2 regions of the Streptomyces sp. NPDC050549 genome follow, and region 2 is predicted to be linked to the other one. Evidence: predicted binding sites of a transcription regulator. Region 2 holds the regulator's gene; the other holds the start of a gene.
The links. The regulator HrcA, encoded in region 2, represses chaperone genes, less so after heat shock. The targets are predictions, from matches to a motif close to TTNGCACTCNGNNNNNCNGAGTGCNAA.
Positions count from the first base shown of each region.

Region 1: the regulator HrcA is predicted to act here: its motif matches at 2,469-2,495, upstream of groES (co-chaperone GroES).

Region 1 is NZ_JBFAJD010000008.1:77,372-81,787, reverse strand. Features, by position in the region: gene AB0I51_RS14400 (SDR family oxidoreductase) at 1-180, shown strand, start outside; gene groL (chaperonin GroEL) at 271-1,896, opposite strand; gene groES (co-chaperone GroES) at 2,016-2,324, opposite strand; gene AB0I51_RS14385 (hypothetical protein) at 2,597-2,881, opposite strand; gene AB0I51_RS14380 (hypothetical protein) at 3,140-3,826, opposite strand; gene AB0I51_RS14375 (polysaccharide deacetylase family protein) at 3,823-4,416, opposite strand, start outside.
Region 2 is NZ_JBFAJD010000001.1:391,950-396,365, forward strand. Features, by position in the region: gene AB0I51_RS01745 (Uma2 family endonuclease) at 1-559, shown strand, start outside; gene AB0I51_RS01750 (DUF3097 domain-containing protein) at 537-1,346, opposite strand; gene AB0I51_RS01755 (MBL fold metallo-hydrolase) at 1,378-2,103, opposite strand; gene hrcA (heat-inducible transcriptional repressor HrcA) at 2,285-3,301, shown strand; gene dnaJ (molecular chaperone DnaJ) at 3,302-4,416, shown strand, end outside.

The sequences.
Region 1 (4,416 bases), on a different contig from region 2:
TGGATGTGGCTGGACGCCGACAAGCTGGTCGCGGCGGCGCTCTCGGATCTGGCGCGCGGCAAGTCGCTGTCGATCCCGGATCCCCGCTACAAGGCGCTGATGGGCCTGGTGAAGATCACTCCGCAGGCGGTGCTCGGCGGGATCACGTCGAAGACCGGGCGGAAGTACGGGCCCCAGTGACGGCAGCCGCCCCGCTGGCAGTGGCACGAAGGCCCGGTTCCCCCAGAGGGGTGCCGGGCCTTCGGTGTACTACGGGTTCACCGACCTGCGTCAGTGGGAGTGGCCGTGGCTGTGACCACCGGCGGCCGGCTCCTCCTCTTCCTTCTTCTCGACGACCAGGGTCTCGGTCGTGAGGAGGAGGGAAGCAATGGAGGCGGCGTTCTCCAGGGCGGAGCGGGTGACCTTGACCGGGTCGATGACGCCGGCCTTGACCAGGTCGCCGTACTCGCCGGTCGCGGCGTTGAAGCCCTGGCCGGGCTCCAGGTCGGCGACCTTGGAGGTGATGACGTAGCCCTCCAGGCCGGCGTTCTCGGCGATCCAGCGCAGCGGCTCGACGACCGCGCGGCGCACGACCGCGACACCGGTGGCCTCGTCGCCGGTCTTGCCGAGGTTGCCCTCCAGGACCTTGGCGGCGTGGACCAGAGCGGAGCCACCACCGGAGACGATGCCCTCCTCGACCGCGGCGCGGGTCGCGGAGATGGCGTCCTCCAGACGGTGCTTCTTCTCCTTCAGCTCCACCTCGGTGGCGGCGCCGACCTTGATCACGCACACGCCGCCGGCCAGCTTCGCGAGGCGCTCCTGGAGCTTCTCGCGGTCCCAGTCGGAGTCGGTGTTCTCGATCTCGGCCTTGATCTGGTTGACGCGGCCCGCGACCTCGGAGGAGTCGCCGGCACCGTCGACGACGGTCGTGTCGTCCTTGGTGACCGTCACGCGGCGGGCGGAGCCCAGCACGTCCAGGCCGACCTGGTCGAGCTTGAGGCCGACCTCCTCGGCGATGACCTGACCGCCGGTGAGGGTGGCGAGGTCGCCGAGCATCGCCTTGCGGCGGTCGCCGAACCCGGGGGCCTTGACCGCGACCGCGTTGAAGGTGCCGCGGATCTTGTTCACGACCAGGGTCGACAGGGCCTCGCCCTCGACGTCCTCGGCGATGATCAGCAGCGGCTTGGAGGCGTTGGCCTGGATGACCTTCTCCAGCAGCGGCAGCAGGTCCTGGATGGAGCTGATCTTGCCCTGGTGGATGAGGATGTACGGGTCCTCGAGGACCGCTTCCATCCGCTCCTGGTCCGTCACGAAGTACGGCGACAGGTAGCCCTTGTCGAAGGCCATGCCCTCGGTGAAGTCCAGCTCCAGGCCGAAGGTGTTGGACTCCTCGACGGTGATGACACCGTCCTTGCCGACCTTGTCCATCGCCTCGGCGATGAGCTCGCCGACCTGGCTGTCCTGCGCGGACAGACCGGCGACGGCCGCGATGTCGGCCTTGTCGTCGATCGGGCGCGCGGTGGCGAGCAGCTCGTCGGAGACTGCCTTGACGGCTGCGTCGATGCCCTTCTTCAGGGCGGCCGGGGACGCGCCGGCGGCGACGTTGCGCAGGCCCTCGCGTACGAGCGCCTGGGCGAGCACGGTGGCGGTGGTGGTGCCGTCACCCGCGATGTCGTTGGTCTTGGTCGCCACCTCCTTCACCAGCTGGGCACCGAGGTTCTCGTACGGGTCGTCGAGCTCGACCTCGCGGGCGATGGTGACACCGTCGTTGGTGATGGTGGGGGCGCCGAACTTCTTGTCGATGACGACGTTGCGGCCCTTGGGGCCGATCGTCACCTTGACCGTGTCGGCAAGCTTGTTGACGCCGCGCTCGAGGGCGCGACGGGCGTCCTCGTCGAACTTCAGGATCTTCGCCATGGGAGCGGTTCAGCCCTCTCGGAAAACGTGGGTGAAACGAACTACGCCCCTGACGCCCGGCTTCATAAGGTCGCGGGGGCCAGGGGCGCAGCTCACAAACTGAATGTGCGTGAAGCGAATTACTTCTCGATGATCGCGAGCACGTCGCGGGCCGAGAGGACGAGGTACTCCTCGCCGCTGTACTTCACTTCGGTGCCGCCGTACTTGCTGTACAGCACGATGTCGCCGGTCTTCACGTCGAGCGGAAGACGCTCGCCGTTCTCGAAGCGGCCCGGGCCCACGGCCAGGACGACGCCCTCCTGGGGCTTCTCCTTGGCCGTGTCCGGGATGACCAGGCCAGAGGCCGTGGTCTGCTCGGCGTCGAGCGGCTGGACCACAATGCGGTCCTCAAGCGGCTTGATGGCAACCTTGGAGCTGGTGGTCGTCACGATCCGACCTCCCCCTTCGGAGATCTCACGGGGTTAACTGTCTGAGGTGGCGACCAGGTGGATCCGTCGTCGCGGGTGCCGGACCTGCCCGTCGCTATTGGCACTCTCCAGGGGGGAGTGCCAGACCTGAGACTATGACTGCGATTAGCACTCGGTCAAGCGGAGTGCCAATGCCTGCGGCGCTTGGGCGGAATTTTGGTGACCGTCGACCGTGGTTGCCGTCCCTGGAGGCCGTGCCTCCAGACCCCCTCCATCGGCCTTCGGCCTCGTCCTCAAACGCCGGACGGGCTGATTTCACGGCAGTTCCCGCGCTGGTCCGCCGTGCACCCCCAGTAGCCGATCCCCGCCGGCTCGCCGTCGCGGTAGAGGATCGTGCACCGGCCTGTCCCACGGCCCGGGAAGTCCAGGGCCCAGGTGCGGAGGGCGGCGATCCACTGCTCGCGGGTGCGTCTGCCCTCCGGTGCCCAGTCGCGCACCTCGTCCTCGGTCAGGGGCCGCATCATGGCGAAGTCGTCCCCGGACGCGGCGTCGACGAGGGCGTAGAGGTCGAGCAGCACGGAGGACGTGCCGCCCGTCAGGATGTACTCCCTCCAGTCGTCGTCCTCCCACAGATCGACGATGTCCCGCCCCGGGAACCCGTGGTCGTCCTCGGCCAGTTTCTGTTCCTGCGCCTGCCGGAACGCCGTCTCAAGATCCTTCTGGTAGGGCCCCGTCGAGGTTCACTGGCCGCCGCCCATCGCAAGCCCCTTTCCGCCCACCTCTGTTCGTCGTGCGCGGCAGGCTGTCCGGGGCCTGTGACACTCCCGCCCGGCGTGTCAGAGGTAGTCCTCCAGGCGGCCCACCGTCAGGCGCCGCTCCTGAATCCCCCGGAGCAGCCGGGCCGTCGTGCCGGTCGGGGTGATGCGGACGATGTCGCCGGGGGTGAGGCGGTGGGCGCCTCGGGCGTAGGTGAGGGTTCCGGTGGTCGTGGAGGCGCGCCAGAGGACCAGGGCGGAGATGCCGCAGTCGGCGGCGGCCCGGCGCGTGGTCGTGTCGTACGTGCCGTAGGGGGGCCGGAGCAGCCGGGTCCGGGTGCCGCAGATCTCGGTGCGCTGGGTGTCGTAGGGCAGGCCCGCGACGGGGCGGTGGACCTGGGGTGGGCCGAACTCCGTGACGGGCAGGCGCAGTTCGCGGACCATGTCGGTGAAGCCGGGGTCGGGGCGGGCGCCCGTGTCGTGGTCGTAGGTCAGGAAGACGACCCTGTCGCGGGTGCGGACGTGGTCCACGACGGGTGGCAGGCCCGGACCCGCCGAGCGGGCGGGGGGTCCCGGGGAAGGTTTCGGAGCGGGGGCAAGTGGGGCCGTCAAACCCCAGTGGCGGTACGGCTGTTCGCGGGCCGGGCCGTGCGGGCGCACGCGCTGGGCGGCCTTCTTGCCGAGCCGTTCGATGGGGTCGACGGACTGGGCGCAGCCGGCGAGGAGGGTGGCCGCCAGGGCGACGGCCACCGGTACCCGGACCCTCACAGGTAGTCCTCCAGGCGGGCCACCGCGTAGCCCTCGGCCGTGACCTTGCCGAGGAAGCGGCGCATGTCGTCGACCATCGTGCCCTTCCAGTCCGCGCGGCCCCGGAAGTGGGTCAGGACGATGTCCCCGGGGTGCAGGTCCCGGTCGTCCTCGCGGTACTCCCAGTGGTCGACGTAGACCTCCTCGTCCCAGATCGGGGCGTACTTGATGCCGCAGGATTTGGCGGCGACGAGGGTGTCGTGGTTGTAGTTCCCGTACGGCGGCCGGAACACGGTCGGGGCCTTGCCGAACTGCTTCTTCATGATGTCCTGCATGCCGCAGATCTCACGCTTCTGCTCGGCGTAGGACAGGCCGGGCAGGTACGGGTGCGTGAGGGTGTGGTTGTTGAGCGTGTGGCCCTCGGCCTGCATCCTCTTGAAGTAGCCGTAGTCGTCCTTGACCAGGTAGTTGCTGAGGAAGGCCGTGTACGGGATCTTCAGGTCGCTCATCATCCGCAGGAACGCGGGGTCCTTGTTCTCGCCGTCGTCGATGGTGAGGAAGACGATCTTCTGCTTGGTGGGGATCGTCGTGAAGACCGGAGGGAGGTTCAA
Region 2 (4,416 bases):
TGGGGTGACCAGGTTCTTCGAGGGGTTCGAGCCGCCCGAGGGACTCAAGGTGGAGCTTCTTCGGGGGGTGGTCGTGATGATGGCCAGCCCTGACATCGTGCACAACATGATCGTTGCCGATGTGCAGGACCAGATCCCTCGGCAGCGCTGGGATCGCCTCCAGACCCAGGATGTGGAGATCGTCGGGGAGGCCAGCGAACCCATTCCGGACCTGATCGTGTCGGAGCGTGGGGTGGTCCCGGCCTCAGGCAATCTGGTGCCGTCCCGGTTGATCACTCTGGCGGTCGAGGTCGTGTCGAAGTCCAGTGTCCACCACGACTATCCGGTCAAGCGGTCGATCTACGCGGCGGGAAAGGTTCCCGCCTACCTTCTCGTCGATCCGATCATGGCGCAGTGTGTCCTGCTGACGAAGCCCGCAGGCCAGGGTGAGGATGCCGACTACCTCAGCCAGGAGATCATCAAGTTCGGCAATCCGGTCCCGCTGGAGGTTCTGGGACTCGAACTCGACACCAGCGAGTTCGGAACGTTCCCCAACGTCAAGCCTCACCGCTATCCGTGACGAAGTCGATCAACTCCTCCACCCGCCCCAGCAGTTCCGGCTCCAGGTCCTTGTAGGACCGGACCTTGGCCAGAATCGCCTGCCACACCGCACCGGTGTTTTCCGGCCAACCCAGGGCCCGGCACACCCCCGTCTTCCAGTCCTGCCCGTGCGGGACGCGGGGCCAGGCGGCGATGCCGACGGAGGACGGTTTCACGGCCTCCCAGATGTCGATGTAGGGGTGGCCCACGACGAGCGCGTGCTCGCTGGTGACCGACTGGGCGATGCGCCACTCCTTGGTGCCCGGCACCAAGTGGTCCACCAGGATGCCCAACCGCGCGTCCGGGCCCGGACCGAACTCGTCCACAATGGCCGGCAGGTCGTCGACGCCCTCCAGGTACTCGACCACCACACCCTCGATGCGCAGGTCGTCGCCCCACACCCGCTCGACGAGCTCGGCGTCGTGCCGGCCCTCCACGTAGATCCGCCCGGCGCGGGCCACACGCGCGCGTGCACCGGGAACGGCGACCGAACCGGATGCCGTGCGGGTGGGCCGTAGCGGACTGGACACAGGCCTGACCAGGGTGACCACCCGGCCCTCCAGGAGGAAGCCGCGAGGCTCCAGCGGGAACACCCGGTGCTTGCCGAAGCGGTCCTCCAGGGTGACCGTGCCGGCCTCGCAGCGGATCACCGCGCCGCAGAAACCGGTGCCCGGCTCCTCGACCACCAGGCCCGCCTCCGCGGCGACCTCGGGGACGGGCCTGGGCTTCTTCCACGGAGGGGTCAGGTCGGCGGAGTACTGGCGCATTCGGATGACGATAGGAGAAGGCCGGGAGACGTCACCGCGACACGCCGAAACGGGTTGCCAACGCGTCCCGTTGGGCCCGCACGAACCCCGCGTCCACCACCGCTCCGTGACCGGGCACGTACACCGCGTCCTCACCGCCCAGGCCGAGGAGGCGGTCCAGGGCGGCCGGCCAGTGGGACGGTACGGCGTCGGGCCCCGCCTGGGGTTCGCCGGACTCCTCGACCAGATCGCCGCAGAAGACGACCGCCGGGGAGCCGGGGACGAGCACCGCCAGGTCATGGGCGGTGTGCCCGGGCCCGACGTTCGCCAGCAGGACCTCTCGGTCGTCGCCGAGGGAGAGGGGCCAATCGTCCGACACCAGGTGACGCGGATACGTCAGGGCGGCTACGGCCTCGTCGGCCACGCGCGCGTGGAGGCCGTTTTCGACCGCGTCCCTACGGAGTGCCTCCCGCTCGTCCGCCAACACGCGCTCCACGCCCACCGCCCCGAACACCTCCGCGTCCGCGAACTCCGCCGCCCCGAAGACATGGTCGAAATGGCCGTGGGTGAGCGCGAGATGGGTCACACGGCGCCCGGCGAGCGACTGCGCCTCCGTACGCAACCGCGCGCCCTCCGCCACACTCGACCCCGCGTCGATCATGAGCGCCGAGCCGCCCCCGACGACCAGACCGACCGTGCAGTCCCAGCCAGGCAGCCGGCACCGCCCCACCCCGGCGGCCAGCCGCTCCCACCCCGCCTCTTCCCAAGTCACCGTCATACGGCGACGCTAACTGTGACGGCACCCCACGGCGTGACATCGCAGGACCGGCCTTGCCCGGGGTGTACCTCACGGCCGTACACTGGCCGGGGAACGCTGGCACTCACGCGCACAGAGTGCCAGGAAAGGGCGGGCTCGCGACAAGCGGCGACAAAGGCGACCAGAACTGGAGGTGTGCGCGATGCTCAGCGAACGCAGGCTTCAGGTGCTGCGCGCCATCGTCCAGGACTATGTCGGCACCGAGGAGCCGGTGGGCTCCAAGGCGCTCACCGAGCGGCACAGCCTCGGCGTCTCCCCGGCGACCGTGCGCAACGACATGGCGGCCCTGGAGGACGAGGGGTACATCGCCCAGCCGCACACCAGCGCCGGGCGCATCCCCACGGACAAGGGCTACCGCCTGTTCGTCGACAAGCTCGCCGGCGTCAAGCCGATGACCGGCCCCGAGCGCAAGGCCATCCAGAACTTCCTCGACGGCGCGGTCGACCTCGACGACGTCGTGGGCCGTACGGTACGGCTGCTAGCGCAGCTCACCCGGCAGGTCGCCGTCGTGCAGTACCCCTCGCTGACCCGCTCGACCGTGCGCCACGTGGAGCTGCTGTCACTGGCTCCCGCGCGCGTGATGCTCGTACTGATCACGGACACCGGGCGGGTCGAGCAGCGCATGGTGGACTGCCCGGCGCCCTTCGGGGAGTCCTCGCTCGCGGATCTACGCGCGCGGCTCAACAGCCGGATCGCCGGCCGCCGCTTCGCGGACGTGCCGCAGCTCGTGCAGGACCTGCCGGAGGCCTTCGAGAACGAGGACCGCGGCACGGTCGCGACGGTGCTCTCCACCCTCCTGGAGACCCTCGTCGAGGAGACCGAGGAGCGGCTGATGATCGGCGGCACCGCCAATCTCACCCGCTTCGGACATGACTTTCCCCTCACCATCCGCCCCATCCTGGAAGCCCTGGAGGAGCAGGTCGTCCTCCTCAAGTTGCTTGGTGAGGCGGGGGATTCGGGCATGACCGTACGGATCGGTCACGAGAACGCCTACGAGGGACTCAACTCCACGTCGGTGGTGTCGGTCGGCTACGGTTCGGGCGGCGAGGCAGTCGCCAAGCTCGGCGTGGTCGGACCGACCCGCATGGATTACCCGGGAACGATGGGAGCGGTACGCGCAGTGGCACGGTACGTCGGACAGATCCTGGCGGAGTCCTAAGTGGCCACGGACTACTACGCCGTTCTCGGCGTGCGTCGCGACGCGTCGCAGGATGAGATCAAGAAGGCCTTCCGCCGGCTCGCGCGCGAGCTGCACCCGGACGTGAATCCGGATCCGAAGACCCAGGAGCGGTTCAAGGAGATCAACGCCGCTTACGAGGTGCTCTCGGACCCGCAGAAGAAGCAGGTCTACGACCTCGGCGGCGACCCCCTCTCGCAGGCGGGCGGTGGTGGAGCCGGCGGCTTCGGCGCGGGCGGCTTCGGGAACTTCTCGGACATCATGGACGCGTTCTTCGGTACGGCGTCGCAGCGCGGACCGCGCTCGCGCACCCGCCGCGGCCAGGACGCGATGATCCGGCTGGAGATCGAGCTCGACGAGGCGGCCTTCGGCACCACGAAGGACATCCAGGTCGACACGGCCGTCGTCTGCAACACCTGCAACGGCGAGGGCGCGGCCCCCGGCACCTCCGCCCAGACCTGCGACATGTGCCGCGGTCGCGGTGAGGTGTCCCAGGTGACCCGGTCCTTCCTGGGCCAGGTCATGACGTCCCGCCCCTGCCCGCAGTGCCAGGGCTTCGGCACCGTCGTGCCGACGCCGTGCCCGGAGTGCGCCGGTGACGGCCGCGTCCGCTCGCGGCGCACGCTGACGGTGAAGATCCCGGCCGGTGTGGACAACGGCACGCGGATCCAGCTCGCGGGCGAGGGCGAGGTCGGCCCCGGTGGTGGCCCCGCCGGTGACCTGTACGTCGAGATCCACGAGCTGCCGCACGCGATGTTCCAGCGCCGCGGCGACGACCTGCACTGCACGGTCACCCTCCCGATGACGGCGGCGGCCCTCGGCACGAAGGTGCCGCTGGAGACGCTGGACGGCATGGAGGAGGTCGACATCCGGCCCGGCACCCAGTCCGGCCAGTCGATCCCGCTGCACACCAGAGGCATCACGCATCTGCGCGGCGGCGGCCGGGGCGACCTCATCGTGCACGTCGAGGTCACCACCCCGACCAAGCTCGACGTGGAGCAGGAACGCCTCCTCAGGGAGCTGGCGAAACTCCGCGGCGAGGAGCGCCCCATGGGGACGTTCCAGCCGGGGCAGCAGGGGCTGTTCTCCCGTCTGAA